DNA from 3 places in the Bradyrhizobium pachyrhizi genome. Region 2 is predicted to be linked to each of the others. Evidence: predicted binding sites of a transcription regulator. Region 2 holds the regulator's gene; each other region holds the start of a gene.

Region 1 (9,845 bases), 610 kb from region 2:
ATCACCTGGCCGACGATCTCGCCGGCGGTGAGGTTGCGCACCAGCCGCTGCGTGCCGGTGTGGCAGAACGCGCAGTTCAGCGTGCAGCCGACCTGCGAGGAAACGCACAGCGTGCCGCGGTCGGTCTCGGGGATGTAGACGCACTCGACCTCGTGCGGCCGCTCGACCTTGTCGCCGCTCGGCAACCGCAGCAGCCATTTGCGGGTGCCGTCGTTGGAGATCTGCTCGGCGACCACTTCGGGACGGTCGACGGTAAAATGCTTCTCGAGCTCGGCGCGCATGTCCTTCGAGACGTTGGTCATCTCGGCAAAGCTCTTGGCGCCGCGGAAATACATCCAGTTCCAGAGCTGCTGGGTGCGCATCTTGCGCTGGCCGGCCTGCACCCCGATCTCGCCCAGGCGATCGGCGATCTCGGCGCGCGACAGCCCGATCAGCGACGGCTTGGCCGGCGGCACATAGGTCTCGAGCGGAACCTTCTCGACCAGCGCGCTGGCGCCGGAGACGGCATGGGTGGTCACGGTGTCGGTCATGAAACCTCAAATAGGCCTTCCAGCCTGTGCTGGAAAGCCACCAAATACCTCGATTTCAGGCCTTAAGTCGCTTCTCTAGCGTCGGCAGTCCTGCCCGAGCCGGTCGAGCGCCTGCGCCAGGCCCTTCAGCGAAAAGGTGTCCGTCGTCTCGGTGCCCTTGGCCGAGACGGCTTTTACGGTCAGTTCGGCCGATTTGCGCATGGATTCCACCATCCGCTCCTCTTCGGCCGCATTCTTGATCCAGAGGCCGTCACCCTGCGTGTACATCGCATAGGTCCCGCCGCCGACCTGAAGCGTCGATTCGGAGCCCGGCTTCACCGTGTAGCCGATCATGATCGAGACTTCGTTGACGACCTTCTCCGCCGGACGGGTGGAGATGAAGGCATAGGCCGGATCACGCGGCCGGTTCGCCGGATTGGTCTTCGACGACGACGGCTTGGCGAGCGCAAAGCACACCTTCTTGCCGTTGGGCGATGCCGTGTACGCGCCCCAGGTCCCGAATTGGCCGATCAGCGTCGGCTCGGCGCCGCCGGCCGCAGCCGCGGCCGCCGAAGGCGCCGGCTTGGCTGCTTCCTTGGCCGTATCCTTCTTGGGCGCAGCCTGCGCCGGCGCGAGCGTGATGAACCCGCACAGGATACAAGCAACCAGTGATGTCAGAATCTGCCGCACGGCCAACTGGTTCCCCCATCATTGTGACTGCAAGATGGCCCGGCGATTCCCCTCCGCCGGCTCGGATTGGATAACCGGGAAACGCTTTTTTGGGAAGGCAGTTAGGCCGAAAGACGAACGCCGCTCACCGTCGCGCGCGTAATCGCGACGCGTTATCACCTGGCGCGCGCAGCGCGCTGCTTCTCCCATTGCGCATCGGTCCATTGCAGCAGGTCCTCGGCACCGGAACTGCGCAAGTGCGCGCCGCCATCCTGCACCACCATCTCGCCGTTGATGTAGCCGCCCTGATCCGAGATCAGGAAGGTCGCGAGATTGGCGAGCTCCGCATGCTCGCCGGCGCGGCCGAGCGGATTGCGATGCGCCCAGCTCTCGCCGCGCCCTTCGGGGCGCAACTGTCCGGTCGCACCTGCGGTCGGGAACGCGCCGGGCGCGATCGCGACGGTGCGGATGCCCTTCGGGCCCCACTCCACCGCCAGGCTCTTGGTCATCGCCAGCACCGCGGTCTTGGCCATCGAGGACGGCACCGTGAACGCGCGCCCGGTGATGGTCGAGGTCGACAGGATCGAGAGCACCACGCCCTTGTGCTTGCCGTCGATCCAGCGGCGGCCGGCGGCAAGCGTGCAGTACATCGTGCCATGCAGAGTTGGCGCGAGGATCGCGTCCGCCGCACGGAATGACAAATGTTCGCTCTGCGCAATAAAGGTTGCGGCAGCATTGTTGACGAGAACGTCGATCGGCGCGTCCTGCCAGACCTGATCCATCATCGCTTCGACCGCTGCACCGTCGCGGATATCGCAGCGCGCGATGGAAACCTTGGCGCCAAGCTCGCTGCGGAATTTTGCTGCGGTTTCCTCCAGCAGCCCCTCGCGCCGCCCGCAGATGATCAGTTCGGCGCCGAGTTCAGCAAAGCGGTAGCCCATCGCAGCGCCAAGGCCGGAGCCGCCGCCGGTGATCAGGATGCGCTTTTTCGCTAGCAGGCCTTTTTCAAACATAGTTTGATCCCTCCGCACTGTATTGTCGCTCCGCCGCAAATCCGGCATGAAGCTTTCAGCTCTTTTGCGTCCGAAACTCAGGTGTGTCCATGAAAGCCATCCTCTGCTCGCAATACTGTCAACCCGACGATCTCGTGCTGGCTGATGTGCCCGATCCGGTGGCCGCGCCAGGCGAAGCCGTGATCGCGATCAAGGCGGCGGCGCTGAATTTCTTCGACATCCTGATGATCCAGGGCAAGTACCAGATCAAGCCGCCGTTCCCGTTCTCGCCGGCCGCCGAAGTTGCCGGCATGATCGAAAGCGTCGGCGCCGGCGTCACTGACCTGAAGGTCGGCGATCGCGTCGTCGCTTCCTGCGGCCACAACGGCGCGCGCGACAAGATCGCGCTGCCGGCGAATTCGATCGTGAAGATTCCCGACAATCTCGACTACGACCGCGCCGCCGGCATCATCATCATCTACGGCACCGCGCTGCATGCGCTGGAAGATCGCGCAAGCCCGAAGCCGGGAGAGACGCTCGCGGTGCTCGGGGCCGCCGGTGGCACCGGCCTTGCTGCGTGCGAGCTCGGCAAACTGATGGGCTTGAAGGTGATCGCCTGCGCCTCGTCGGATGAGAAGCTGGCATTCGCCAAGCAACACGGCGCCGAGCTGACGCTGAATTATGCTAAGGAAGATCTGAAGGAAGGCCTGCGCAAGCTGACTGACGGCAAGGGTGCCGACATCGTGTTCGATCCGGTCGGCGGCTCCTACGCCGAGGCTGCGCTGCGCTCGACCGCATGGGAAGGCCGCTTCCTGGTGATCGGCTTTGCCGCCGGCGACATTCCGAAGATCCCGCTCAACCTCGCGCTGCTGAAGGGCTGCGATATCCGCGGCGTATTCTGGGGTGCATGGGCGCGGCAGAATCCGGACAAGAACCGCAAGAACCTCGAGAAGCTCGTGCAGTGGACCGCGGAAGGCAAGATCTCCTCGCATGTCGACCGCACCTTCCCGCTGTCGCAAACCGCGGAAGCCCTGAAGGTGCTCGCCGGCCGCAAGGCGATGGGCAAGGTGATCCTGCACCCGGGAAGCTGAAGAATTCCGCAGCCCGGATGGAGCAAAGCGAACCCGGGTTACGCCTTAACCTCCCCTTGAAAAGGGGAGGTCGCTTTGCTCATCAGAGCAAAGCGGGTGGGGATCGGCTCTCTCCACATACAGCGGCGCCCGCCGCTGACCCCCATCCCGACCTTCCCCCTTTCAGGGGGAAGGGGAAGAGCCTCCATTCACGCCACGCTCATTTCTCTTCCGGCACCCCGCGCTTCAGCGCGGCGCGGGCGGCATCGCGGTGCTCCGGCGTGATGTGGCTCGTCACCATGCGGATAGCGGTTGCGAGCACCGCGGCGTCATCGGTGAAGCCGAGAATCGGCAGCATGTCGGGCACGAAATCGAACGGCAGGATGAAATAGGCGATCGCCCCGAGCAGCGCCGCCTGCACATGGCGGGGCGTCTGCCGGTCAAAGGCGCAGTAATAGGCGGCCAGCAGGTCCTCCGCGAAAGGCAGGCTCGCCACCACCTTCTTGAACTTGATCCAGAAACGGCGGCGCACGCTTTCGGGGTCCTGCGCCAGCCGGTCGGCAGGCCCAAATCCCACGCCGTGTTCGCTCGATGTCATCGCAAGGTTCCTCGACGCCGCGCCAGTTCGGCGGCGGACGAAGCGAATCTGGGGATATCGGCGGACCCGTGCAAGGTTCCACGCGCGGGGTCAACTGACCCCAAGCTGCCTTGCGATCGCGTTCATGGCCTTGGCGAGGTCGATGTCGCGCTTGGTCACCCCGCCGACATCGTGGGTCGACAGCACCACCTCGACCGTCTTGTAGACGTTTTTCCACTCGGGATGATGGTCGCTCTTCTCGGCGACCAGGGCGGCGCGGGCCATGAACCCGAAAGCCTCGTTGAAGTCCTTGAACACGAAAGTCTTGGCGATCGCCTCGCGGCCGGACGTCTCCGACCAGCCGGCCAGTTCCCAAAGGGCGGCCTTCCTCGCCTCCGCTGACAGCCGTTCGACCATGGTAACCCTCCCGTTTAGCGCCGACTTTAGCCTAACAACCGGCCTCCGGGATGGGATCCACGCCCAAATTAAGGCCGAAATCGCGTCCTATCGCCGCTGGTAACCATGACGGAGTTGTAACATCTGTCCATTCAGTAATTTGCTACACATAGAGGATGTATGCGCGTTGGTAGTTTTGCGAGATTGAGCCCCGACGATTGTTTGCGAGATCGATGACAGACGGCTCCGCCAGCATGTCGCCCAAGCCGCTGCGTTCGGCAAAGCGGCGGCTGATGTTCGTTTTGATCGCGGGCGCGCTGGCCATCATCGGCACGTTGCTGGCCGGCTATTATTTCGCCGTGCGTCCGGTGACGCTGCGGATCGCGGTCGGTCCTGCCAACAGCGATGACCTCAAGGTCGTGCAGGCGCTGGCGCAGGCCTTCAACAACCAGCAGAACACCCAGGTCAAGCTGAGGCCGGTGCAGACCGAGGGCGCTACCGCCAGCGCCCAGACGCTGGCCGACGGCAAGGCCGATCTCGCCATCATCCGCGGCGATCTCGAGGTGCCGAAGAATGCCCAGGCGGTCGCGACCCTGCGCAAGAATGTCGTGGTGATGTGGGTTCCGCCCGCCAAGGGCAAGGTTCGGAAATCCGCGCGGATCACCAAGATCGCACAGCTCGCCGGCCGCAAGATCGGCGTCGTCGGCCGCACCCCGGCCAATGTCAATTTGCTGAAGCTGATCCTGACGCAATACGGCGTCGACCCGATGAAGGTCGAGATCGTTCAATTCCCGGCCAATGAGGCGGCGGAAGCGATCAAGAATCTCAAGGCCGACGCCTATCTCGCCGTCGGCCCGGCCAACAGCAAGATCACGATCGATGCGATCACGGCGTCGGTCCGCGACGGCGGCGAGCCCAGCTTCCTTGCGATCGACGCCTCCGAGGCGATCGCGCAGAACCATCCGGCCTATGAGGCCGCGGAAATCCCCGCGGGCTCGCTCGGCTCCGCCGACCGGCCCGACGACGAGGTGAAGACGATCAGCTTCTCGCACCACATCGTTGCGCGGAAGGGCCTGTCGGACTCGACGGTCGCGGCATTCACGCGGCAATTGTTCGCGATCCGGCAGTCGCTCAAGACCGATTTCCCGCTCGCCGCCAAGATCGAGACGCCGGACACCGACAAGGATGCCACCATTCCGGTGCATCCCGGCGCCGCCGCGTTTGTCGACGGCGAGGAGAAAACCTTCCTCGACCGCTACAGCGACTACATCTGGTGGAGCCTGATGGCGTTCTCGGCGATGGGCTCGGCCGGCGCGTGGTTCGCCGGCTATCTCAAGCAGGACGAACGCAACACCAACACCTCGCAGCGCGAACGCCTGCTGGAGATGCTGAAGACCGCACGGCAAAGCGATTCGATCGAGGAACTCGACCAGATGCAGGCGGAGGCCGACGACATCCTGCGCCACACGCTGGACTGCTTCGAGCACGGCGCCATCGAGGAAGGCACGCTGACCGCGTTCAACATCGCGCTCGAGCAGCTTCATAACGCCGTCGCCGACCGCAAGGCGCTGCTGTTCAGCATGCCGCAGAATTTGCAACGGGCTGCGACGCAGTTCCGGGCGGCGGGCACGGCGTAGACGGCGCCCCCATTCTCTATCCGCAAACTCCCCTTGCCGCTCCCGCTTGCGGGGGAGGGAGCCTGAGAGGCGTGCACACCTTACGATCTGGGCAGTTGCCCAGTCTCCCGCTCCCGCGCTTCCCTGTAATCTCTCCGTCATGGAATTTTTCTAGGTCTTGGCGCGCCTGCGGCGCATTGTCGCTGTGACCTGAGGAGGCTCCCCATGACGATCCGGTTCTCGCTCACCCGCCGACGCTTTCTCTCCACGGCGGCTGCGGCCGGCGCCGGCGTGATCGCGATGCCCTATCTGTCGCGCGCCGCCGACCGCCCCGTGATCACCCATGGCGTGCAGTCCGGCGATGTCAGCGTCGACGGCGGCGTGGTGTGGGCGCGTGCGGACCGGCCGTCGCAGATGATGGTCGAGGTCGCGACCACCGAGTCCTTCAAGGACGCCCATACGCTGCCGCCGGTCACGGCGCTGCCCGAGAGCGACTTCACCGCCAAGATGCTGCTGGAGAACCTGCCCTCCGGCCAGGACATCTTCTATCGCGTCCGCTTCCGCGACCTCGCCCATATCGACATCGTCGGCGAGCCGGTGGTCGGACGCTTCCGCACCGCGCCGAGCGATCGCCGCGACGTCTCCTTCGTGTGGGGCGGCGATGTCGCCGGCCAGGGCTGGGGCATCAATCCCGACGACGGTGGCATGATCACCTTCGCCGCGATGAAGAAGCACGCTCCGGATTTCCTTCTGCACTCCGGCGACACGATCTACGCCGACGGCGTGATCCCCTCCGAGGTGAAGCTTCCCGACGGCAAGATCTGGAAGAACGTTACGATACCCGAGAAGGCCAAGGTCGCCGAGACGCTCGACGAATACCGGGCCGCCCACAAGTATAACTTCCTCGACAACAACGTCCGCGCCTTCAATGCCGAGGTGCCGATCTTCGTGCAGTGGGACGATCACGAGGTGACCAACAACTGGTCGCTGTCGAAACAGCTGCCGGCGGCCTACAAGGAGCGCGACATCACCGTGCTCGCGGCGCGCGCGGCAAAGGCCTTCCACGAGATGTATCCGATGCGCGAGAGCATCGTCGAGCCGGGCCGCGTCTATCGCACGCTGAGCTACGGTCCGCATCTCGACGTCTTCATGCTCGACGAGCGCAGCTATCGCGGCTCCAACGGCCCGAACCTGCAGGAGCAATACGGCCCCGACGCCTATTTCATCGGCCCGGACCAGATGGCCTGGCTCAAGCGCGCGCTGCTCAACTCGCGCGCCACCTGGAAGGTGATCGCCTCCGACATGCCGCTCTCGCTGATCGTCTATGACGATGCGGCCAACAAGAAGGGCTCGGAAGCCTTTGCGCAGGGCGATGGCCCGGCGCGCGGCCGCGAGCTCGAGATCGCCGATATCCTGCGCTTCATCAAGACCGCGGGAATCGTCAACACGGTGTGGCTGACCGCCGACGTGCATTACGCCGCCGCGCACTACTACAACCCGAACAAGGCCCAGTTCCAGGAGTTCGATCCGTTCTGGGAATTCGTCTCCGGCCCGCTGCATGCCGGCACGTTCGGTCCGAACGAGCTCGACAACACCTTCGGCCCCGAGGTGAAGTTCATCAAGGCGCCGGGCGAAGGCAACCAGAACCTGCCGCCGTCGGCGGGCATGCAGTTCTTCGGCCACGTCAAGATCGACGGCAAGAGCGGGCAGATGATGGTGAGCCTACGCGACCGCGTCGACGCCGAGCTGTGGGCGATCACGCTCGACCCGAAGCCGGTCTAGTTCGGTCACAGCCACGGCGGAACCGGACTCTTTGTCTTGACGGCCTTGCCTCCAAGGCGAGGCAACGCGATTGCCGGGGATGGACCTTCCCGGCCTCTTCCGGTACCGATGTCAGAGCCGTTATGCTGGGGGCCCGGAGGGGCGGAGCATGAGGCGCTGCGAATTCTTTCGCGTGCTCGGTGGTATCGTCGCGAGGTTTCGGCCTCGCCGCTTTTTGGTCGTCGCGATCGCAGTGTTCGCGCTGCTGCCGATCGAAGCCAGCGATGCCGGCTGGCTGCCCGATCTCTTCAGGAGCTCACCCAAGCATGCCAAGTCGCCGAAGCGCGCGAAGGCGACAAGGGTTGGCAAATTGGCAAGGCACCGCGCTCCGCCCAGGCACCGCGCCATGCGGCTGGCCGCCCTTGGGCCAGTCACCCTGCCGCTTTCAGCTCTCAAGCCGGCCGCTGCCAAATGCGATCCCGCGACGTTCCGGATCGTGCTGGATGTCGGACATACCGCGCAATCGGAAGGCGCGATCAGCGCGCGGAATGTTGCCGAGTTCACCTTCAACCTGCGCCTTGCGAAGCTGATCGAGGAGAGGTTGAAAGCCGAAGGCTTTGCCGAAACCAGGCTGCTGCTGACCGAAGGCAAAGCGAGACCGAGCCTCTTCAAGCGGGTCGCCGCCGCCAACAATCTGCACGCGGATCTGCTGATGTCGATCCACCATGACTCCGTGCCCAACAAGATGCTCGAGGACTGGGAGTTCGAGGGCAAGAAAAGCCACTTCAGCGACCGCTTCAGCGGCTACTCCGTGTTCGTCTCCCGGGACAATCCGGACTTCAAGACCAGCCTCCGGTTCGCCGAACTGGTCGCCGGGGAACTGAAGGCCCAGGGCCTGCATTATGCCGAGCAATACAGCCAGGCTATCATGGGTCGTTACCAGCACCCGTTGCTGAACAAGGATACCGGCGTCTACAGCAATGATGAACTCATCGTGCTGAGAAAGACCGCGATGCCCGCGATCCTGCTGGAGGCGGGCTCGATCATCAACCGGGACGAGGAACGCGAGATGAACTCGCCCGAGCGCCAAAACCTCATCAGCAGCAGCGTCGCTTCCGCCGTGAAGGAATTCTGCGAGCCGCGATGGGCGCTGCTCGGTCCACCCTGACGGCCGAGCGATCAACTCCTCCTCAGCCCGGCTTGCCCGACTTGATCTGCTTGAACTTGGCAAGCGCCTGCTCGAACTTGGCGTTGAACAGCCACATCGCATCGAGGATCTCGCGGAAGGTCGCGGATGTTCTTGCCCGGTCGGCCCGACCGAACGCGAAGACGCTGTTGTTGCGCAGATATCGCATGATCCTGGGATCGGAAATTCCGTAGCCGACGAGGTTGCCCGATTTGAGCGCTGCCCTGGTCGGCGTGGGAATGATCTGGATCAGCTCAAAGACCTTCATCTGATCGATCGGGTCCGGCAGCGCTTTCTGGATCGCCGCGACCTGCGGGAAAAGTTCGGCGTGCGCGTTCATGAGGCCGTCCCGCACGGCGGTCCAGTGATTGAACCTGTGGTCGAGGTTGCCGACCCGTGCCTCTTCCCGGTCGTCGCGACGGCTCAGCGCAGGATCGAGCGTCGCGATCGACCCCTTGATGGCGGCCCACTTCCTTCGGCCGTCGCGATCCTCGGACGGGCCGGTCTGCAGGCTTCCTTTATAGGTGTTCGATCGTGCATTGCCCGCATTCTGCTTGCCGTTCGTTTCGGCAAAGAAGAGGCCGAGGCTGATACGGCCCGCGACCGCGGCGTCGGCGGCGTCAAGACCCTTGGCCCGCGCGATCACCGTCGCCAGATCGACCACGTCCTTGAATGGCGTATCGGATGTTTGCGCACCGGCGGGCGGCGCCTCCATGACGTCGAAGAGCTTCCTGTAGTCATCGAGCAGCGGCTCATTGTCGGCGTTGAAGTAGGCCGGGGGGATTCCGAACCTGTTGGGTCTTCCAATCCTGGACGGAAGCGCATCGGTGAGGTCCTTGTAGGCGCTCATCATCTCGACACGGGCCAGATAGATCGCCTGGCCCGGCAAGTCGGGCAGCGGCTGCTTCGAATCGATCTGCGCGCGGCGCTGGCGCAGGATGGCCTCGAAATTCCGCAGGGCATTGTCGTAGGTTTCGCGGGCAGCCGACTGCGCGCTCGTCAGCGCGGCCGGCTCGGCGATCGCCGGCGACACGAAACCGGCGATCGGATGCATTGCACCCGGCGCGAG
Region 2 (9,845 bases):
ATCGCAAGGTGGCCCTTGCCGAGCAGCTCGCCCGAGCTCTGGCCATTCTTGAGGCGCGATGCGTCGTAGCGCGCATAGGCGCGCAACCGGTCGGGCGCCTGGAAATCGACGATCAGGAGCGAGACCGGACCGTCGGTCCGGGTCTGCAGGATGAAGCGGCCCTCGAACTTGACCGACGAGCCGAGCAGCGTGGTGAGCACGATCGCCTCACCGAGCAGCTTGCCGACCGCGGGCGGATAATCGTGCTTGTGCAGGATCTCGTCGAGCGCGGGTCCGAGCCGGGTCAACCGGCCACGCAGATCCAGCGCGCCGACCTCGAAGGCCAGCACGGCATCGTCGACAGGAACCGCTGAGGGCGCGCGAACCGGCGCCTCGGGCGTGATTTTGATGTCGGGGGATTGTGAAACCATGGCGCTCTATCTGGGGTCTCGGACCGCAAAACGAAAGGGGTTCAGCAGAACGGATCTATCCGTCGTCCCTGCGAGAGCAGGGACCCATAACCGCCGATGTGAGTTGCTGCATTCAGCTGGGGCTCCAGCTTTCGCAAAATTTACATCGGTGGTTATGGGTCCCGGCCTTCGCCGGGACGACAGCATTGAATGGGCGCTACGCGACCGCGTCGAAACACCAGGCCAGGATGCCCTTCTGCGCATGCAGGCGGTTTTCCGCCTCGTCGAACACCACGGATTGCGGCCCGTCGATCACCTCGTCGGTGACCTCCTCGCCGCGATGCGCGGGCAGGCAGTGCATGAACAGTGCGTCGGGCTTGGCGAGCGACATCAGCTTGGCATTGACCTGATACGGCCGCAGCACGTTGTGACGGTGCTCGCCCTCCTTGTCGCCCATCGACACCCAGGTGTCGGTGACGACGCAGTCGGCGCCGCGCACGGCGGCTTCCGGATCGGTGCCGAGCACGATCGGCGCGCCGGTCGCCTTGATCCAGTCGCGCATCGGCTTTTTCGGCGAGAGCTCCGGCGGGGTTGCGACATTGAGCTGGAACTTGAATCGCTCGGCGGCATGCGCCCAGGAGGCCAGCACGTTGTTGTCGTCGCCGGTCCAGGCCACGGTCTTGCCCTCGATCGAGCCGCGATTTTCCTCATAGGTCATGAGGTCGGCCATCACCTGACAGGGATGCGAGCGCCGGGTCAGGCCGTTGATCACGGGCACGGTGGCGTGGGCGGCGAGCTCGAGCAGCGCGTCATGGTTGAGGATGCGGATCATGATCGCATCGACATAGCGCGACAGCACGCGCGCGGTGTCCGCGATGGTCTCGCCGCGGCCGAGCTGCATCTCGGCGCCGGTCAGCATGATGGATTCACCGCCGAGCTGGCGCATGCCGACGTCGAACGACACCCTTGTGCGGGTCGACGGGCGCTCGAAGATCATCGCCAGCGTCTTGCCTTCGAGCGGCTTCCTGCCCTTCTCATGCGCCTTCAGCTTCGCCTTCATGGCGGCTCCGGCGGACAGCATGTTGCGCAGCTCGCCGAGCGGCAGCTCGTTGATGTCGAGGAAGTGACGGACCGGCTTGCTCATCATCCAGCCGCCTTCTTCGGCTGCGCCGCCGACAATGTCGCGCAGGCGCGCTCGAGCGCGGTGATCGACGTATCGATCTCGGCCTCGGTCACGATCAGCGGCGCCAGGAACCGCACCACATTGTCGCCGGCGCCGACGGTGAGCAGCTTCTCGTTGCGCAGGGCGGCGATCAGGTCGCCCGACGGCACCACGGCCTTGACGCCGATCAACAGCCCCTCGCCGCGCGCCTCCGACAGCACGCCGGGATAGCGGTCGACGACGGAGGCGAGCTTCTGCTTGAGCAGCAGCGACATCTTCTGCACATGCTCGAAGAAGCCCGGTTTCAGCATGACGTCGAGCACGGCATTGGCGGCGGCGACCGCGAGCGGATTGCCGCCGAAGGTCGAGCCGTGCGAGCCGGGCGCCATGCCGGCCGCGGCCTGCGCGGTAGCCAGCACCGCGCCGATCGGGAAACCGCCGCCGAGCGCCTTGGCCAGCGACATCACATCCGGCGTGACGCCCGTGCGCTTGTAGGCGAACAGCTCGCCGGTGCGGCCCATGCCGGTCTGCACCTCGTCGAAGGCAAGCAGCAGGCCGTGCTCGTCGCAGAGCGCGCGCAGCGCCTTGAAGAACGCCTGCGGCGCCGAGCGCACGCCGCCCTCGCCCTGCACCGGCTCGATCAGGATGCCGGCGGTGTGCGGACCGATCGCCTTCTTCACCGCCTCGATGTCGCCATGCGGCACCTGGTCGAAGCCGTCCATCGGCGGCCCGAAGCCCTCGAGATATTTCGCCGAGCCGGTCGCCGCCAGCGTGCCCAGCGTGCGGCCGTGGAAGGCGCCCTCGAAGGTGATGATGCGGTAGCGCTCGCCGTGGCCCTTGGAGAAGTGATAGTGGCGGACCAGCTTGATCACGCCCTCCATCGCTTCCGCGCCGGAATTGCAGAAGAACACGAAGTCGGCAAAGCTCTGCTCGCACAGCCGCGCGGCAAGCGCCTCGCCGTCCGGGCTCTTGAACAGGTTCGACATGTGCCAGAGTTTGGTCGCCTGCTCCTGCAGCGCCTTGACCAGATGCGGATGCGCATGCCCGAGCGCGTTGACCGCGACGCCCGAGGTGAAATCGAGATAGCGGTCGCCGTTGGTTGCGATCAGCCAGGCGCCCTCACCGCGCTCGAAGCCGAGATCGACCCTGGCGAAGACGGGGAGCAGATGCGACGTGGCAGCGTTGGTCATGGCGATCACTGACGGTTTGAAGCCGACAATTGCCGCGCGCCTTGACGCCAGCGCAGCAACGGCCAGCTTCGGAAAACAAAACGGCCGCCTTTGCGGGCGGCACGTGGCGGGCATTCTATGCTGCGGTCAGTAAGTGTCAATCGCCACGAAGTGGCCTTCCTGCAATGCGAAACGAGCGCAATCCGGAGCATTCCGGTGCGGTGGAAAAGCCTCATCGAAATGCTTAACTGTGTGGGAACATGTGGACGCACGGCCGCGGACTCTTGCGCCTGAGTCACGCCATATTGTAGCGTTTGGCCTGTCGGGTACGACATCTCGTGCGGCGGTACTGGACCCTCTAAGTAGCCTTCGTGTCTCGCGTAAACGTTCGGGCGCAACACCGTGCCCGGCGAGGGCTAAGGGATTCTGGCCGCAGGGATATTTGTCCAGATTGGCTCGCAGCGCCGCTCCAACGATTGGCCGGCGCTACGCGAAGGGAAGAATGCGATGACTGTATTGACCTGGTCCGACGATCGCGTCGAGCAGCTGAAGAAGCTCTGGGAGTCCGGCCTGTCGGCCAGCCAGATCGCGGCGGAACTTGGCAATGTGACGCGAAACGCCGTGATCGGCAAAGTGCATCGGCTCGGCCTCTCCGGCCGCGCCAAGGCGCCCTCCACGGCCGCGCCGCGGCAGCGCAAGGCTCGCCCCGCCCAGCACATGATGCGGGTGGCGCGACCGGTCTCGCGCGGCAACACCGCGCTGGCGCACGCCTTCGAGGTCGAAATGGAGCCCGATCCGATCTCCTACGACAATGTGGTGCCAATGAGCCAGCGGCTCTCGCTGCTCGAGCTGAACGAGGCCACCTGTCATTGGCCGGTCGGCGATCCCTCGAGCCCGGAATTCTTCTTCTGCGGCGGCAAGGCGCTCGCCGGCCTGCCCTATTGCGCGCATCACTCGCGCGTCGCCTACCAGCCCGCCGCCGATCGCCGCCGGCCGTCGGCGAAACCGCAGATCAAGTGAGCACTCGGGAAAACGTCGGAAGACCTCAAAAACAAATCCCCGCGAAAGCGGGGATTTTTTTGTGTGACGCAGCCCGGCTATATCACCAGCGTCGTCCCGGCGCATGCCGGGACCCATACGCCGCGGCCGGCGCAATCGGCAAGCGGCCAGACGGCTTTCTAACAACGCCCATTGGTGGCTATTGATCCCGGCTTTCGCCGTGTTGCGGTTTATGAATGCCGCTTGGCCGTTACGGCTGCGGCTCGGCCTTGGCAAAGCGGTCATCGAGCGCGTAGCCGGCGCCGCGCACGGTGCGGATCGGGTCCTGCTCGCGGCCGGGATTGAGGAGCTTACGCAGACGGCCGATATGCACGTCGACGGTGCGCTCATCGATGTAGATGTCGCGGCCCCAGACGCTGTCGAGCAGTTGCTCGCGGCTGAAGACGCGGCCGGGATGCTCGAGGAAGAATTCGAGCAGGCGATACTCGGTCGGCCCGAGATCGATCGGACGGCCCGAGCGCGCCACGCGGCGCTTCTCGCGGTCGAGCTCGATGTCGCCGTAGGTCAACACGGTCGCAAGCCGCTCCGGGCTGGCGCGGCGCAAGAGGCCCTTCACCCGCGCCAGCAGCTCCGGCACCGAGAACGGCTTGACGATGTAATCGTCGGCGCCGGTGGCAAGCCCGCGTACGCGCTCGCTTTCCTCGCCGCGCGCGGTCAGCATGATGATCGGAAGTTGCTTGGTCTCGGGCCGCGCCCGCAGGCGGCGGCACAGCTCGATGCCGGACAGGCCCGGCAGCATCCAGTCCAGCACCACGAGGTCGGGAACGCGCTCCTTCAGGCGGGTGTCGGCATCGTCGCCGCGCCCGACCGTCTCGACATCGTAGCCTTCCGCATCGAGATTGTAGCGCAACAGCGTCGTCAGCGCTTCCTCGTCTTCGACTACCAGAATGCGTGCGCTCATCGGTTTAAGTTCTTTCTCTGTGGTGATCCGTTGCCCAGACGCAAACCGAAACGCTTACTTCCTTGAGCATAGTCCCCGCGGAAACGAGTTGTCGAAGGACAATCCGGTTCCGCGCTTGCCGATCAAGCCTCAGCTGCCCGGCACCGTGGTGGCAAAAGTGGTCATGTCGCCCTTCGGGCGCTTGTCGGTGATCTGCTGGCCCTCGATCATGTAGAATACGGTCTCGGCGATATTGGTGGCGTGATCGCCGATCCGCTCGATGTTCTTGGCGCAGAACATCAGATGGATGCAGAACGAGATGTTGCGCGGATCTTCCATCATGTAGGTGAGCAGTTCGCGGAACAGCGAGGTGCAGATCGCATCGACCTCCTCGTCGCCCTTCCAGACGTTCATCGCCGCCGGCAGGTCGTGCGCGGCATAGGCGTCGAGCACCGACTTGACCTGCGACAGCACGAGGTCGGTCATGTGCTCGAGGCCGCGGATCAGCTTCAGCGGCTGGAAATCGCTCTCCAGCGCCGCGACGCGCTTGCCCATGTTCTTGGCGAGGTCGCCGATCCGCTCGAGGTCGGTGGCGACGCGCATCGCGCTGACGATCTCACGCAGGTCGATCGCCATCGGCTGGCGGCGCGCGATCGTCAGCACCGCGCGCTCTTCGATGTTGCGCTGCAGATTGTCGATCTCGATGTCGGCGGCGACCACGCGCTTGCCGAGCGCGACGTCGCGACGGATCAGCGCGTCGACCGACTCGGTAATCATCCGTTCGACCAGGCCGCCCATCTCGGCGACCAGGCGGGTCAACTCCTGCAGGTCGCTGTCGAATGCCTTGGCGGTATGTTCAGAAGCCATCGCTTGTCTCCCTCAACCATGGTCCCGGGGATCATGGTTTCGTGTCCTGAATTTTAGCATGACCTGATCGGAAAACCGGTTGCCACTTTTCCGGATCATGCGCCGGTCAACCGAACCGGCCGGTGATGTAGTCCTGGGTGCGCCGATCGCTCGGTGAGGTGAAGATCTTGTTGGTGTCGTCGAACTCGATCAGCTCGCCGAGATACATGAAGGCGGTCTTGTCGGAGACGCGCGCCGCCTGCTGCATGTTGTGGGTGACGATCGCGATCGTGTAGTCCTCGGAGAGCTCCTGGATCAGTTCCTCGACCTTGGCGGTCGAGATCGGGTCGAGCGCCGAGCACGGCTCGTCGAACAGGATCACCTCGGGACGCACCGCCACGGTGCGCGCGATGCACAGCCGCTGCTGCTGGCCGCCGGAGAGCGACAGGCCGGAGGCGTTCAGCTTGTCCTTGACCTCGTTCCACAGCGCGCCGCCGCGCAGCGCCTTCTCGACCCGGTCGTCCATCTCGGACTTCGAGATCTTCTCGTAGAGGCGGATGCCGAAGGCGATGTTCTCGTAGATCGTCATCGGGAACGGCGTCGGCTTCTGGAACACCATGCCGACCCGCGCGCGCAGCAAGTTGAGGTCGAGCTTGGGGTCGAGAATGTTGGTCTGGTCCAGCATCAGCTGGCCGACCGCGCGCTGGCCCGGATACAGGTCGTACATCCGGTTGAAGATGCGCAGCAGGGTCGACTTGCCGCAGCCGGACGGGCCGATGAACGCCGTGACGCGGTTGGTGCCGAGCGTCAGGTTGATGTTCTTCAGCGCGTGGTGCTCGCCGTAATAGAAGTTGAGGTTGCGCACCGTGACTTTCGGCGGCGCTTCCGGCAGCGGAACCTGGGGAACGTGGCCCGCGGCAGTCGTGGAGACAGAAAGCTCGGTCATTTTGCGGCCCTTTCGGCACCAAGGATACGCGCGCCGATATTCAACGCGAGCACGGTGAATGTGATGAGCAGCGCACCGCTCCACGCCAGCTCTTTCCAGTAGGCGTAGGGGCTCTGCACGAAATTGTTGATGGTCACCGGCAGGTTGGCCATCGTCTTGGTCAGATCCAGGCTGAAGAACTGGTTCGACAGCGCGGTGAACAGCAGCGGCGCGGTCTCGCCGGCGACGCGGGCGGTCGCCAGCAGCACGCCGGTGATCAGACCCGATCGCGCCGCGCGATAAGCGATCCGCTTGATCACCAACGAACGCGGCAGGCCGAGCGCGGAGGCGGCCTCGCGCAGCGGATTGGGCACCAAGAGCAGCATGTCCTCGGTGGTGCGCAGCACGACCGGGATCACGATCACCGCGAGCGCGAGGCTGCCTGCGATCGCCGAGAAGCCGCGCATCGGCACCACCACCGCACCATAGATGAACAGGCCGATGATGATCGACGGCGCGCTGAGCAGGATGTCGTTGATGAAGCGGATCACCGAGGTCAGCTTGTCGTGCTTGCCGTATTCGGCGAGGTAGGTACCGGCGAACAGGCCAAGCGGCGCGCCGATGCCGACGCCGATCACGGTCATGATGACCGAGCCGACAATGGCGTTGAGCAGGCCGCCTTCGGTCGAGCCGGGCGGCGGCGTGTTCTGGGTGAACAGCTGCACGCTGAGGCCGGCAAGGCCGTTATAGAGCAGCGTGATCAGGATCAGGGCCAGCCAGGTGACGCCGAACAGCGCGGCGCCGACGCAGAGTGCGCGGATGACGATGTCGCTGCGGCGGCGGGATTTGTAGATCGGGTTCATGGCGTTACTTCCCCGCCTTCTTTTCAAGCCGCATCAGCATCAGCCGCGCGCCGGCGAGCACGAAGAAGGTCAGCACGAACAGCAGCAAGCCGAGCAGGATCAGGCCGGACTGGTGCAGGCCGTCGCTCTCGGCGAATTCGCTGGCGATCGCCGCCGAGATCGTGGTGCCCGGCGCGAAGATCGACGACGAGATGCGGAACGAGTTGCCGATGATGAAGGTCACCGCCATGGTCTCGCCGAGGGCCCGGCCGAGTGCCAGCATGATGCCGCCGATCACGCCGACGCGGGTGTAGGGGATCACGACGCTGCGGACGACCTCCCAGGTTGTGCAGCCCATGCCGTAGGCGGCCTCCTTCAGCACCGGCGGCACGGTCTTGAACACGTCGACCGAGATCGCGGTGATGAAGGGCAGCACCATGATCGCAAGGATCAGTGCAGCGTTGAACAGGCTGAGATAGGACGGCGGGCCGGCGAACACCGCGCCCAGCACCGGGACGCCCTCGAAGATCCGGATCATGAAAGGCTGGAACGTGTTGGCCAGGAACGGGCCGAGCACGAAGAAGCCCCACATGCCGTAGATGATGGAGGGGATACCGGCGAGCAGCTCGATCGCGATGCCGATCGGGCGGCGCAGCACTTGCGGGCAGAGCTCGGTGAGGAACACGGCGATGCCGATGCCGACCGGAATGGCGATCAGCATCGCGATCACCGAAGTGATCAGCGTGCCGTAGATCGGGCCGAGCGCGCCGAGCACCGGCGGATCGGCCGAGGGCGCCCAGCGCTGCGTCCAGAGGAAGGCGAAGCCGTATTCCTTCATCGCCGGCCAGGCGCCGACGATCAGCGACAGGATGATGCCGCCGAGGATCAACAGAACCGAAATCGCCGAGATGCGGGTGATCCAATAGAAGGTGAGGTCACCGAGCTTGAAGGCGCTGAGGGCCTTGGCGCGATCGTAAGGTCCCGCGGCTTCCATCACATCGCTCTGAACAGCCATGTCTGCCACGCCAATCCCCTCTTTAGTATGCAAAAGCCACGCAAACCGCTACGCCCCGAAGCGATCTTCACTGACGCATTTGGCCGGGCGTCGTCGTTCCAGCCACGCCCCTTGAGGCGCGAACCCCGGCCTCGATCCCGCGCTTGTTGCCGCGGTGATGGAGACCGGGTCTTGGTCGCTCGACCTGTGCCTCGATCGAGTCGGCACAGGTCCTGTCGCAGCGTCGGACTTAGCTCTTGATGTCCGACGACCAGGTCTTCTCGATCAGCTTGACGACCGAGTCCGGCATCGGGATGTAGTCGAGCTCTTCGGCCGCCTTGTCGCCCTTCTCGAAGGCGTATTTGAAGAACTTGAGCGCTTCCTGCGAGGCCGCCTTGTCGGTCGAGTCCTTGTGCATCAGGATGAAGGTCGCCGCGGTGATCGGCCAGGAGGCCTCGCCCGGCTGGTCGGTCAGGATCACGTAGTACCCGGGAGCCTTGGCCCAGTCGGCATTCGAGGCGGCAGCCTGGAAGGCAGCCATGGTCGGCTGCACGGTCTTGCCGGCCTTGTTGACCAGCCCGGTGTAGGTCAGCTTGTTCTGCTTGGCGTAGGCATACTCGACATAGCCGATCGCATTCTTGGTCTGGCTGATGTTGCCGGCAACGCCTTCGTTGCCCTTGGCGCCGACGCCGACCGGCCATTCGACCGCGGTGCCGGAACCGACCTTGGACTTCCAGTCGGCGTTCGACTTGGAGAGATAGTCGGTGAAGTTGAAGGTGGTGCCCGAACCATCCGAACGGCGCACGACGGTGATCGCATCGCCCGGCAGGGTCAGCTTCGGATTGAGCTTGGCGATCGCCGCGTCATTCCACTTGGTGATCTTGCCGAGATAGATGTCGCCGAGCACTTCGCCCGACAGGACCAGGTCACCCGGTTTGATGCCTTCGAGGTTCACGACCGGGACTATCGCGCCCATTACCATCGGCCACTGCACGAGACCGTCCTTCTCGAGCTGCTCGTGCTTGAGCGGCGCGTCGGTGGCGCCGAAGGTCACGGTCTTGGCCTGGATCTGCTTGATGCCGGCGCCGGAGCCGATCGACTGGTAGTTCAGACCGTTGCCGGTCTCCTTCTTGTATGCGTCAGCCCACTTCGAATAGATCGGGAACGGAAACGTCGCGCCCGCGCCGGTAATATCGGCAGCGAAGGCCGACGTCGAAGCGGCGATCATGCCGGCTGCGACGATTGCTTTGATGAAATTCATGGGTGGTCTCCATCCTGTGAGCGAAGCGCCGAATGCGCCCGATCGCGCTCACGCCGGTCCATCTAGGAGCGGTCGGTGCTGCTTTTACGAAGGTTGGATGACAGTTGGATGACAGCGCTAAGCTTCTGAAAACGCTTAGCTTTGAGTTGGTAACGGGGTCTTCGGCCGGGGAAAACAGGCGGTAAAAGTGGCGCCATTCTTCGGCACGCTCTCGATCAAAAGACGCCCGCGATGACGGTTAAGAATATGTTTCACCAGCGATAATCCGAGGCCCGTTCCGCCCTGGTTGCGGCTGTCGCCGACGTCGACCCGGTAGAA
Region 3 (9,845 bases), 2.2 Mb from region 2:
TGGTTGTCCTTGTGGCCCTGCATCGGCAGGCCGACACCCTTGATGGTATAAGCGATGAAACAGACCGGCCGATCATGGTCGATCGCCTCGAAGGCCTCGATCATGCTCGCCATGTCGTGGCCGCCGAGGTTCGACATCAGCGCCAGCAACTCGTCGTCGCTGCGGCGCTCGATCAGGGCCGACACCTCGCCCTGGTCGCCGATGTCGTCGCGCAGATGCTTGCGGAACGCGGCGCCGCCCTGGAAGCAGAGCGCGGCGTACATCTGGTTCGGGCAGTTGTCGATCCAGCGCCGTAGCGCCTCGCCGCCGGGCTCGGCAAACGCCTCGAGCATCAGCTTGCCGTACTTCACGATCACCACGTCCCAGCCGAAGTTGCGGAACATGGTCTCGAACTTAGCCCACAATCCCTCGCGCACCACGGCGTCGAGCGACTGCCTGTTGTAGTCGACCACCCACCAGGTGTTACGCAGCCCGTGCTTCCAGCCCTCGAGCAGCGCCTCGAAGATGTTGCCCTCGTCCATCTCGGCGTCGCCGACCAGCGCGATCATGCGGCCCTCCGGCCGGTCCTGCAGCCAGCCGTGCGCCTTGACGTAATCCTGCACCAGCGAGGCGAACAGCGTTTGCGCGACGCCGAGGCCGACCGAGCCGGTCGAGAAGTCGACGTCGTCGCTGTCCTTGGTGCGCGAGGGGTAGGACTGCGCGCCCTTGTAGCCGCGAAAATTCTCCAGCTTGTCGCGGGTCTGGTGGCCGAACAGATACTGGATGGCGTGGAACACCGGGCTCGCATGCGGCTTCACCGCGACGCGGTCCTGCGGGCGCAACACCGAGAAATAAAGCGCCGACATGATGTTGGCGAGCGAGGCCGACGAGGCCTGGTGGCCGCCGACCTTCAACCCGTCGGTAGAGGGCCGCACATGGTTGGCGTGATGGATGGTCCACGACGACAGCCACAGCACCTTGCGGGCCAGGGCGGACAGCATGTCGAGGCGTTCAGGCGCGATTCCCATGGCAATGCTCCGGGCGATATGCCGGAATGTTACTGCCGCAAGCGGCCGCGAAAATCTCAATTCCACGCGACAGCACAGGAAAAATTGGGATAAATTCCCACGATCTGACTTCAACTGACGAGTTCATCCCAATGCCCGCCCTCGATGCCATCGACCGCAAGATCCTGAGTCTGCTCCAGACCGACAGCCGCATGACCATGCAGGAACTCGCCGACAAGGTCGGGCTGTCGGTGTCGCCTTGCCACCGCCGGGTCAAGCTGCTCGAGGAGCGCGGCGTGATCTCTCGCTACATCGCAACCGTCGACCAGAAGTCGATCGGGCTGCACGTCTCCGTCTTCATCTCGATCAAGCTGGCGCGCCAGAAGGAGGAGGACCTCAACCGCTTCGCGCGCGCGATCTCGAAATGGGACGAGGTGCTCGAATGCTACCTGATGACCGGCAACCGCGACTATCTGCTGCGCGTCGTCGCCGCCGACCTTTCCTCCTATGAGGCATTCCTGAAGAACAAGCTGACCCGGCTCGACGGCATCGCCTCCATCGAGTCCAGCTTTGCGCTGAGCCAGGTGAAGTATTCGACGGCGTTGCCGGTGTGAGGGCGTTGGTTGGTCACTCGAATGACGCCGACCCCACAGTGTCGTCCCGGCGAAGGCCGGGACCCATACGCCGCAGCAGTTGTTGTGAGAGGGACTCGTCGTTGCAGCATCGCTTAACAATTTGCATTTGGGGTTATGGGTCCCTGCTTTCGCAGGGACGACATTGAGTGTGTTGCGCTGTCAGTGGCATACCTTCGCACTCTCGCGACATGAATCGTCCGAGCTTTGCATCTCGTTCCGTTTTGCAAAAGAGGCTTGCGCCGTCGGGCAACTCAGTGATTGGCGCTGGCGCCCTGCCCGGCTGGACGGCCTCGCCGCGACAATCAGGCTATGGCGCAATCCATATCCCAATCACGATGATGGCCAGTGAGACGGCAATGACCAGCATATCGGTGGTGAGCCAATCGGGCATTCCGTTTGATGGCTGCTCGCTCATGTCCGCGACTCCTTCTGTTCGCGTCGAGCCAATATGCTGGAGCGGACCGGCGCGAACGAGGATGAACTGGTTCACATAAAGCTAGGAAAAAGCTGCAAATTCCGCGTGTTTTAGCGCGCTCAAGTTGCGCCACACGGTCGATCTGCCGCGCAGGTTTCTGAACATGTTCGACAACGCCGCCGCTTCGGCACAGTCACCATCGTCGTCGTTCAACGCGCTGCGAGAGGCGGCTGAACGTCACCGGATTGTCGGCGCAACTCGGCGCCGACCTGCCGCCACGCGACAGGCCGCGCACGGCCGACGAAGTCGGTCGAGATAGTGGACTCGCCGTCCCGTCCTGATCCTCACAGCACCTTGCGCTCTGCGAGGTTCTTCATCAGCGCACCGACGCCGAAGGTCCAGGGCTCGCATTCGTCGCTATTGCGCATCCGGTTGACCAGCTTGCCGAGCTGCGGCGCGGCGATGGTCACGATGTCGTCACGCTTGTGGGTAAAACCCTCGCCCCTGGCATCGCGATCCTTGACTGGCGCGAACATCGTGCCAAGGAACAGCGCAAAGCCGTCGGGATACTGATGCACGCGGCCGATGGTCTGGGCGACCAGGTCGGTCGGATCGCGGCTGATCTTGCTGATCGAGGAATGGCCCTCGAGCACGAAGCCGTCTGCGCCAGTCACGGTCAGGCCGACATCCATCTTCCTGACATCGTCGAGCGAGAAGGTCTGGTCGAACAGCCGGAGCAGCGGACCGATCGCGCAGGACGCGTTGTTGTCCTTGGCCTTCGACAGCAAGAGCGCCGAACGCCCCTCGAAGTCGCGCAGATTGACGTCGTTGCCGAGCGCGGCGCCGACGATCTTGCCGGCGGCGGAGACAATCAGCACGACCTCCGGCTCCGGATTATTCCAGGTCGACTTCGGATGCAGCCCGGCATCCATGCCTGATCCGACCGAGGAAAGCGTCGGCGCCTTGGTGAACACTTCGGCGTCGGGACCGATGCCGACCTCGAGATACTGGCTCCAGGCATTCTGATCGATCAGCACCTGCTTCAGTTTCATCGCCTGCTCGGAGCCGGGCTTCAACTTGGAGAGATCGTCGCCGACCAGGCGCACCACCTCCTTGCGGATCGCGTCCGCCGAGGACGGATTGCCGCGCGCCCGCTCCTCGATCACGCGCTCCAGCATTGAGATCGCGAAGGTGACGCCGGCGGCCTTCAGCACCTGGAGATCGACCGGCGCCAGCAGATGTGGCCTGGCCTTGTCGCGGCCGTCGGGCGGGGTGTTGGCAAGGATCGCCTCGAAATCGCCGATCCGCGCGCCGCGCGTGGCGCGCAGCGCGGCCGCGGGATCGCTTTCCTCGCAGAGCGCGCTCACCGTCGGGAACCGCGCCGTGACGTCGAACACACCGTCTGCCCGCACCGCGACGACGGCCGGCCCGCCGGCCTGCGGCAGCCAGACCCGCCCGACCAGCGTGCCAGCGGTGCCGTCCTCCGGCAGGGCGTCTTTTGGCGTGAGCGATATCATCGGCATATCTCCCTTTTTGGCTTTGTCGGCTTGTTAGCACAGTCCGCCCGGCGGCGTGAAACAGCGGTCATGGCATTGTCATAGAGGGGTAACATCGCCCGTCAATGCTGCCGTCCGATCCATCTAACACACTGAAAGACGGACCTTCATGACGACCTCCGCCCTCACCGACGAAGCCTCCCGGGATGAAGCCTTGCGCGATGAAGCCTTGCGCGCCCGCATCCATCAAGAGATGGCCGACAGCCTCGACGAGGAACTCGAGCTCGAGCTCGACGACATGAGGCTCGACGAGCTCGACCATGACGGTGCCGTCGGCAGGCCGTCGATCGACCGCAAGTACTATTTCCGCGAATTGCTGCGGTTGCAGGGCGAACTGGTCAAGCTGCAGGATTGGGTGCAGCACGAGAAGAAGAAGGTCGTCGTGCTGTTCGAGGGCCGCGATTCCGCCGGCAAGGGCGGCGTGATCAAGCGGATCACCCAGCGGCTCAACCCGCGGGTCTGCCGGATCGCGGCGCTGCCGGCGCCGAACGAGCGCGAGCGCACGCAATGGTACTTCCAGCGCTATATCTCGCATCTGCCGGCCGGCGGCGAGATCGTGCTGTTCGACCGCAGCTGGTACAACCGCGCCGGCGTCGAGAAGGTGATGGGGTTCTGCAGCGACGAGCAGTATGAGGAATTCTTCAACTCGGTGCCGGAGTTCGAGCGCATGCTGATCCGCTCCGGCACCGTCCTCCTGAAATACTGGTTCTCGATCACCGACGAGGAACAGGCGTTCCGCTTCTCGATGCGGATCCAGGATCCGCTGAAGCAGTGGAAGCTGAGCCCGATGGACGTCGAGGCGCGGACCCGCTGGGAGCTCTACACCAAGGCCAAGGAAACGATGCTGGAACGCACCCACCTGCCCGACTCGCCATGGTGGATCGTCGACGCCGTCGACAAGAAGCGCGCCCGGCTCAACTGCATCTCGCATCTATTGAGCCAGATCCCCTATCAGGCGGTCACCCACCAGCCGGTGGTGCTGCCGCCGCGGGTGCGCAACCCGGACTATCACCGCGGCCCGATCCCGCAGGAGATGTACGTGCCGGGACGATATTGATTCTGGGCACGAGCACGCTCTGTCCTCCCCGCTTACGGGCAGGGCAATCGCATTTGGAATGAACCGATTCTTCCGCGCCGTCATGGCCGGGCTTGTCCCGGCCATCTACGTCTTTTCTTTGCGTGGAAACGAAGACGTGGATGCCTGGGACAAGCCCGGGCATGACGAGTTTGCGGGAACTCCGATTGCCTCAAACGGCCATATGCGATTGCCCTCCGCTTACGGGGGAGGATCACTAAATCGCGATTGTAGATTGTGAGGCAGCTCACTGGTCCTTTTGCACCCTCCCTTTAAACCAGAGGTTGCTCGCAATTCGCGGGCTAGAAGGAGGCGTACGCTATGTTGAAAGAACATCTTGAAAGCAAAAGCTCGGCGACCGACCAGCCTGAAAGCTATAAGGGTGTTGCGACACATGCTATCCAAACCCTTGACCTCAGTTGGAGCGCGCCTATTCGTTACGGCGATTGCAAGCTGTCCGGCTTCTTGAACGGCACCCTGAACAACGGCCCCACTCTCAGGCTTCGTTCTGACGGAACAGCAGAATTGCTGGCAAAATTTTTCTCGACCGACGACGGTGATGTTTGGGTTATCGATCGTCTCGTTCTTTTGGACATTCACGGGACGGTGCTTTTTCAATTTCCACACCTTTCAAGTCCAGAAACCCAGACAGACAACCAAGTGCTCGATTGGGTAGCCGAACTGAGCTTCCCCGCCGTTTTCTTTTCTTCGGTCACAGGGGCGAACATGACCTATCGTTGCTAACCCCTAAGGGCGCGGTTCGCGGATTATTCGACCTCCCCACAAGCGGGAGAGGTGAAGTCCGGCACGTAGGCGACCGCGCCCTTGCCTCGCCTACCAATGGTGCAGGCGCGCGCACTTGCTGGCACCGGATACCGACGCTAGGCTTCCCCCGATCTGGTGCAGGGAGGCCCGCTTGACTCAATCCGACGACATCAAAATCTCCGAAGATCGCCGCGACGCGCTGCGCTATGCGCTCGGGATCGGCAGCGGCGCGGCGCTCGCGGCCGCGATGGCAACGCCGGCCTCGGCGCAGACGCCAGCCGACAACACGCTGGATCGCATCCGGGCCAACAAGGTGCTGCGGATCGCGGTGCTGCCGGGCGAGCTGCCCTATTTCAACAAGGACCTCGCCTCGGGCACCTGGTCCGGCTTCTCGATCGAGATGGCCAACGATCTGGCCAAACTGCTCGACGTCAAGCTGGAATACGTCGAGTCGACCTACGGCAATTCAATCCTTGATCTGCAGGCCAACAAGATCGACCTCGGCTTCGCGCTCAACCCGACGCCGCAGCGCGCGCTGGTGGTCGATTTCACCAATCTGGTGTTCCCGCATCCGTTCGGCGCGATGCTGAAGAAGGGGCTGGAAGCCAAGACCTGGGCCGACATCAACAAGCCCGAGGTCAAGATCGCGGTCGACGTCGGCTCGGCCAACGAGGCGGTGGCGCGCCGCTTTGCGCCGAACGCCACCATCAAGTCGCTGAAGTCGCGCGACGAGGTGATGTTGGAAATGTCGTCGGGCCGCGTCGATTGCGTGGTCAACGCGCTGGTGCTCGGGCTGACCGCGATCGCCAAAAACCCGAACCTCGGCACCTACAAGATCCTGGCCTCGCCGTCGGTGACGATCGCGAGCGGCACGGCGGTGCGGCGCGAAGCCGACAAGCGCTGGCGCGATTTCCTCTCGGTGTGGATCGACTACAACCGCGGCATCGGCCAGATGCGCGAATGGTTCGTGAAGGGCCTCGGCCTCGCCGGCGTCAAGCCCGAGGATGTGCCGGTGGAGTTGAGTATTTGAGGCGATTGCCGAGACGGCAGTGATTTCCCTCTCCCGCTAGCGGGCGCTTGCGGGGAGGGCCGGGGTTGGGGGTGTCGCCACAAGCGACGCCCTATGTATGGAGAGAGCCCCCACCCGGATCGCATCTAACGATGCGATCCGACCTCCCCGCAAGCCGGAGAGGTCAAGCAACTCACACCTTGTCGTAGGTCAGCCCGCGCTCCAACCGCCTGGCCACCAGCGTCGACGGAAACAGGATCGCAAAATAGATCAGCGCCACGATGGTGTAGACCTCGAGCGGCCGGTAGGTGTCGGCGTTGATCAAGGTCGCGTTGTAGACGAGATCGGGTACCGCGATGATCGAGACCAGCGAGGTGTTCTTGAGCTGCGTGACCGACTGGTTGACATAGGGCGCCATCATCGGCTTCAGCGCTTGCGGCAGGATCACGAGCCGCATCAGGCGCCAGCCGCGGAAGCCGAGCGCCTTCGCGGCGTCCCACTGGCCGACCGGCACGCTCTCGATCGAGCCGCGCACGATCTCGGCATAGAACGCGCCGCCATAGAGCGAGAGCACGCTGACGGCGGCGACATGCGCCGGGATGTTGACGCCGATCACGACCGGAAACGCGTAGTAGAACCAGATGATCTGCACCAGCAGCGGTGTGCAGCGGAACAATTCGATATAGGCGATCAGGAGCCAGTCGATCACCGGAATGCGCCGCAGCCGCAGCATGCCGACGATCAGGCCGATCAAGGTCCCTAGAATAATGGTGCCGATGGTGTAGGCGATGGTCCAGCCGAGCCCGAGCCAGAACAGATGGCTGTACTTGGCAAGGATGCCGAAATCCCAGACGTAGTTCATCCTGCCCCTCGGTTGCCGCGCGCTTGATCGCCAAACATCGCAGGCGGCCTCGCACGAGTCACGCGATATACCGGTCTGGCGAAAATGCTCGCACCTCGAACGGCGGCGCATCGCCCGCGATCATCGCCGCAATTGCGGCGCCAGTTCCGGGGCCGGTGGTGAAGCCGATATGCTGGTTGCCGAAGGCGAGCCAGAGCCCGCGATGTCGCGGCGCCGCACCGATCATCGGCAGGCTGTCGGGCAGCGTCGGCCGCGCGCCGCGCCAGCGCTCGCCGACCGCATCGCCAAATTCGACCACGCTGCGCGCCATCGGCACCACCGCCTCGAGCTGCGAAAAATTCGAGGGCGCGTCGCGCGCGGTGAGCTCGACGCCGCTGGTGACGCGAACGCCCGATTCCATCGGCGTCATCAGAAAGCCGCCCTCCGCATCATGGATCGGCCGCAGCAATTTGCGTGCCGGGTTCGGCACGAAATGCTGGTGATAGCCGCGCTCGAAGGCCAGCGGCACGCGATAGCCGAGCGGCCGCAGCAGTTCGGCCGACCACGGCCCGAGCGCGACCACGACATGGCGCGCGGCGATCTCGCCGTCGGCGAGCTGCACGCGCCAGCCGTCGCCGTGCGGCTCGATCCGCCGGACCCCGGATTGCCTGATCGTGCCGCCGCCAGCGGCGAGCATCCGCGCGTAGGCCTTGACCACAGCTCCAGGTGAATCGACCGATGCCGTCTGCGTGTGCAGCAGGCCGACGCTATAGGCAGGGATGATGTTGGGCTCGAGCGCGGAGATCGCCTGGCGATCGAGCACCTCGCTCCTGATGCCGAACTCGGCGAGCGCTGCCTGCTCGGCCTGGGCGGCGGCGCGCCCGTCGCTGCGCCAGGCCTTGAGCCAACCGGTTTCGCGGATGCGATGGCCGGCGCCGGCCTGCACGATCCAGTCGCGATGCAGCTTCAGCGAGGTCCCGATCAAACCGTGCAGCGCGGCGGCGCGCGGCCTGGTCTGCGATGGCACAGCGGCTGCAAGGAAGCGCATCACCCAGCCGGCATTGGCGAGCGCCCACGCAATGTTCCAGCGCAGCGCCGGATGCGCGTTGGTCAGATATTTCGGCAAGTTCTTCAGCAGCGACGGCGTATTGAGCGGCAGGATCGAGCCTGACGAGATGATGCCGGCATTGCCGTAGGAGGTTTCGCTACCGGGCTCGCGGCGATCGACGACCATGACGGAGAGCCCGCGCTGCCGCGCGGCGAGGCCCGCCGAGACGCCGACCATGCCGGCGCCGAGCACGGCGACATCGACCTGCTCTGTTGGTTCGCCCTCGCTCATGGCGTCACATCAAGGTCAGGCCGCCATCGACCGGCAGCGTCGCGCCGGTGACGTGGCCCGCTTCCGGCGACAGCAGGAAGGCGACGACTGCCGCAACCTCGTCGGGCTCGGCCAGCCGCTGCATCGGATTGGCCTTCGCGACGCGCTCCCAGGTCGCGGTATCAAGCGCGCCGAACAGGCCGGGATCCTTGCGGGTGTAGCCCGGCATCACGGCGTTGGCGGTGGCGCCTGACGCGGCGAGCTCGATCGCGAGCGACTTCACCAGCACCTCGAGCGCGGCCTTCGCCGCAGCCGATCCCGGATAGGTGGCGCCGGGCACGAAGCGATGCGGCCCGAAGCTCGACACCGCGACGACGCGGCCTTGGGCGCTGCGCGTGAGGTCGGACAGCGCCGCCGCCGCGATTTCATGGAAGGCCGCAGCCATCACCGCGAAGGCGCGCTCCAGCGCCTCGCGCGGCAGGCTCGGGAACTCGCGCCGGTCGGCAAAGCCCGCGGCGTGCACGATGCTGTCGATCGGCCCGAACGCGGCCCGCGTTGCCGCGACCAGCGCGGTGCCGGCGCCGGCTTCGGCGAGATCGCCGGTGCTCACCTCGACCTTCGCGCCCCTGCTGCGGCATTCCTCCGCAACCGAATTCAGCCGCGCGAGGCCGGCGGCCTCGGTGCCCTGTCCGTGCAGCATCAGGGATTGATCGGGGCCGGCGAGCCGGCGCGCGACTGCGGCGCCGATGCCGGAGCCGCCTCCCGTGATGATCGAAATTCGCATGAGGTGCGTGCTGTCAGTGCGATGCGAGACAGCGAACTATAGGTTCGGCGTCACGAAATGCAAACCGCGCGCATCGCCGTGAGTTTAGCGCCGCGTTCAACGCCAAATCAGCGCCAGGGCTCGACCAGGATCTTGGTGTGCGCCTCGGGATTGGCGAGATCGGCAAACGCCCGCGCGACGCCGTCGATGCCGACGCGGCCGGTGACCAGCGAGGCGGCGTCGACCTGGCCTTCCGCGATCAGGCGCAGCGAATAGGCAAACTCCTCCGGTGTGTAGCCGAGCACATATTGGACGTTGAGCTCCTTGATGATACCAAGCATCGGCTCGGATTTGTCGGTCTCCATGCAGACGCCGACCACGACGACACGAGCGCTACGCGGGGCGCCCTCGAACACCTGCTGCAGCACGCCGGGCACGCCGACGCATTCGAAGATCAGCGCGGGCTTCAGCGGCGGCAGCAG

The links. The regulator PhoB, encoded in region 2, activates phosphate uptake and scavenging genes when phosphate is short. The targets are predictions, from matches to a motif close to TGTCATNNANCTGTCAT.
Region 1: the regulator PhoB is predicted to act here: its motif matches at 5,975-5,991, upstream of QA639_RS01645 (alkaline phosphatase D family protein).
Region 3: the regulator PhoB is predicted to act here: its motif matches at 3,619-3,635, upstream of ppk2 (polyphosphate kinase 2).

The regions. Positions count from the first base shown of each region.
Region 1 is NZ_CP121667.1:349,611-359,455, reverse strand. It holds gene rlmN (dual-specificity RNA methyltransferase RlmN) at 1-530, opposite strand, end outside; gene QA639_RS01675 (invasion associated locus B family protein) at 606-1,199, opposite strand; gene QA639_RS01670 (SDR family oxidoreductase) at 1,355-2,191, opposite strand; gene QA639_RS01665 (NADPH:quinone oxidoreductase family protein) at 2,281-3,261, shown strand; gene QA639_RS01660 (YkvA family protein) at 3,461-3,838, opposite strand; gene QA639_RS01655 (4a-hydroxytetrahydrobiopterin dehydratase) at 3,929-4,234, opposite strand; gene QA639_RS01650 (TAXI family TRAP transporter solute-binding subunit) at 4,447-5,850, shown strand; gene QA639_RS01645 (alkaline phosphatase D family protein) at 6,055-7,611, shown strand; gene QA639_RS01640 (N-acetylmuramoyl-L-alanine amidase family protein) at 7,691-8,758, shown strand; gene QA639_RS01635 (hypothetical protein) at 8,781-9,845, opposite strand, start outside.
Region 2 is NZ_CP121667.1:963,150-972,994, reverse strand. It holds gene QA639_RS04375 (Hsp33 family molecular chaperone) at 1-410, opposite strand, end outside; gene argF (ornithine carbamoyltransferase) at 607-1,533, opposite strand; gene QA639_RS04365 (aspartate aminotransferase family protein) at 1,533-2,741, opposite strand; gene QA639_RS04360 (GcrA family cell cycle regulator) at 3,228-3,740, shown strand; gene phoB (phosphate regulon transcriptional regulator PhoB) at 3,970-4,680, opposite strand; gene phoU (phosphate signaling complex protein PhoU) at 4,810-5,526, opposite strand; gene pstB (phosphate ABC transporter ATP-binding protein PstB) at 5,633-6,451, opposite strand; gene pstA (phosphate ABC transporter permease PstA) at 6,448-7,293, opposite strand; gene pstC (phosphate ABC transporter permease subunit PstC) at 7,298-8,287, opposite strand; gene pstS (phosphate ABC transporter substrate-binding protein PstS) at 8,517-9,527, opposite strand; gene QA639_RS04325 (ATP-binding protein) at 9,663-9,845, opposite strand, start outside.
Region 3 is NZ_CP121667.1:3,170,177-3,180,021, reverse strand. It holds gene QA639_RS14625 (transketolase) at 1-1,007, opposite strand, end outside; gene QA639_RS14620 (Lrp/AsnC family transcriptional regulator) at 1,139-1,600, shown strand; gene QA639_RS14615 (fumarylacetoacetate hydrolase family protein) at 2,381-3,553, opposite strand; gene ppk2 (polyphosphate kinase 2) at 3,702-4,649, shown strand; gene QA639_RS14605 (DUF6294 family protein) at 4,989-5,411, shown strand; gene QA639_RS14600 (transporter substrate-binding domain-containing protein) at 5,584-6,462, shown strand; gene QA639_RS14595 (amino acid ABC transporter permease) at 6,635-7,303, opposite strand; gene QA639_RS14590 (NAD(P)/FAD-dependent oxidoreductase) at 7,362-8,621, opposite strand; gene QA639_RS14585 (SDR family NAD(P)-dependent oxidoreductase) at 8,626-9,384, opposite strand; gene QA639_RS14580 (zinc-binding dehydrogenase) at 9,492-9,845, opposite strand, start outside.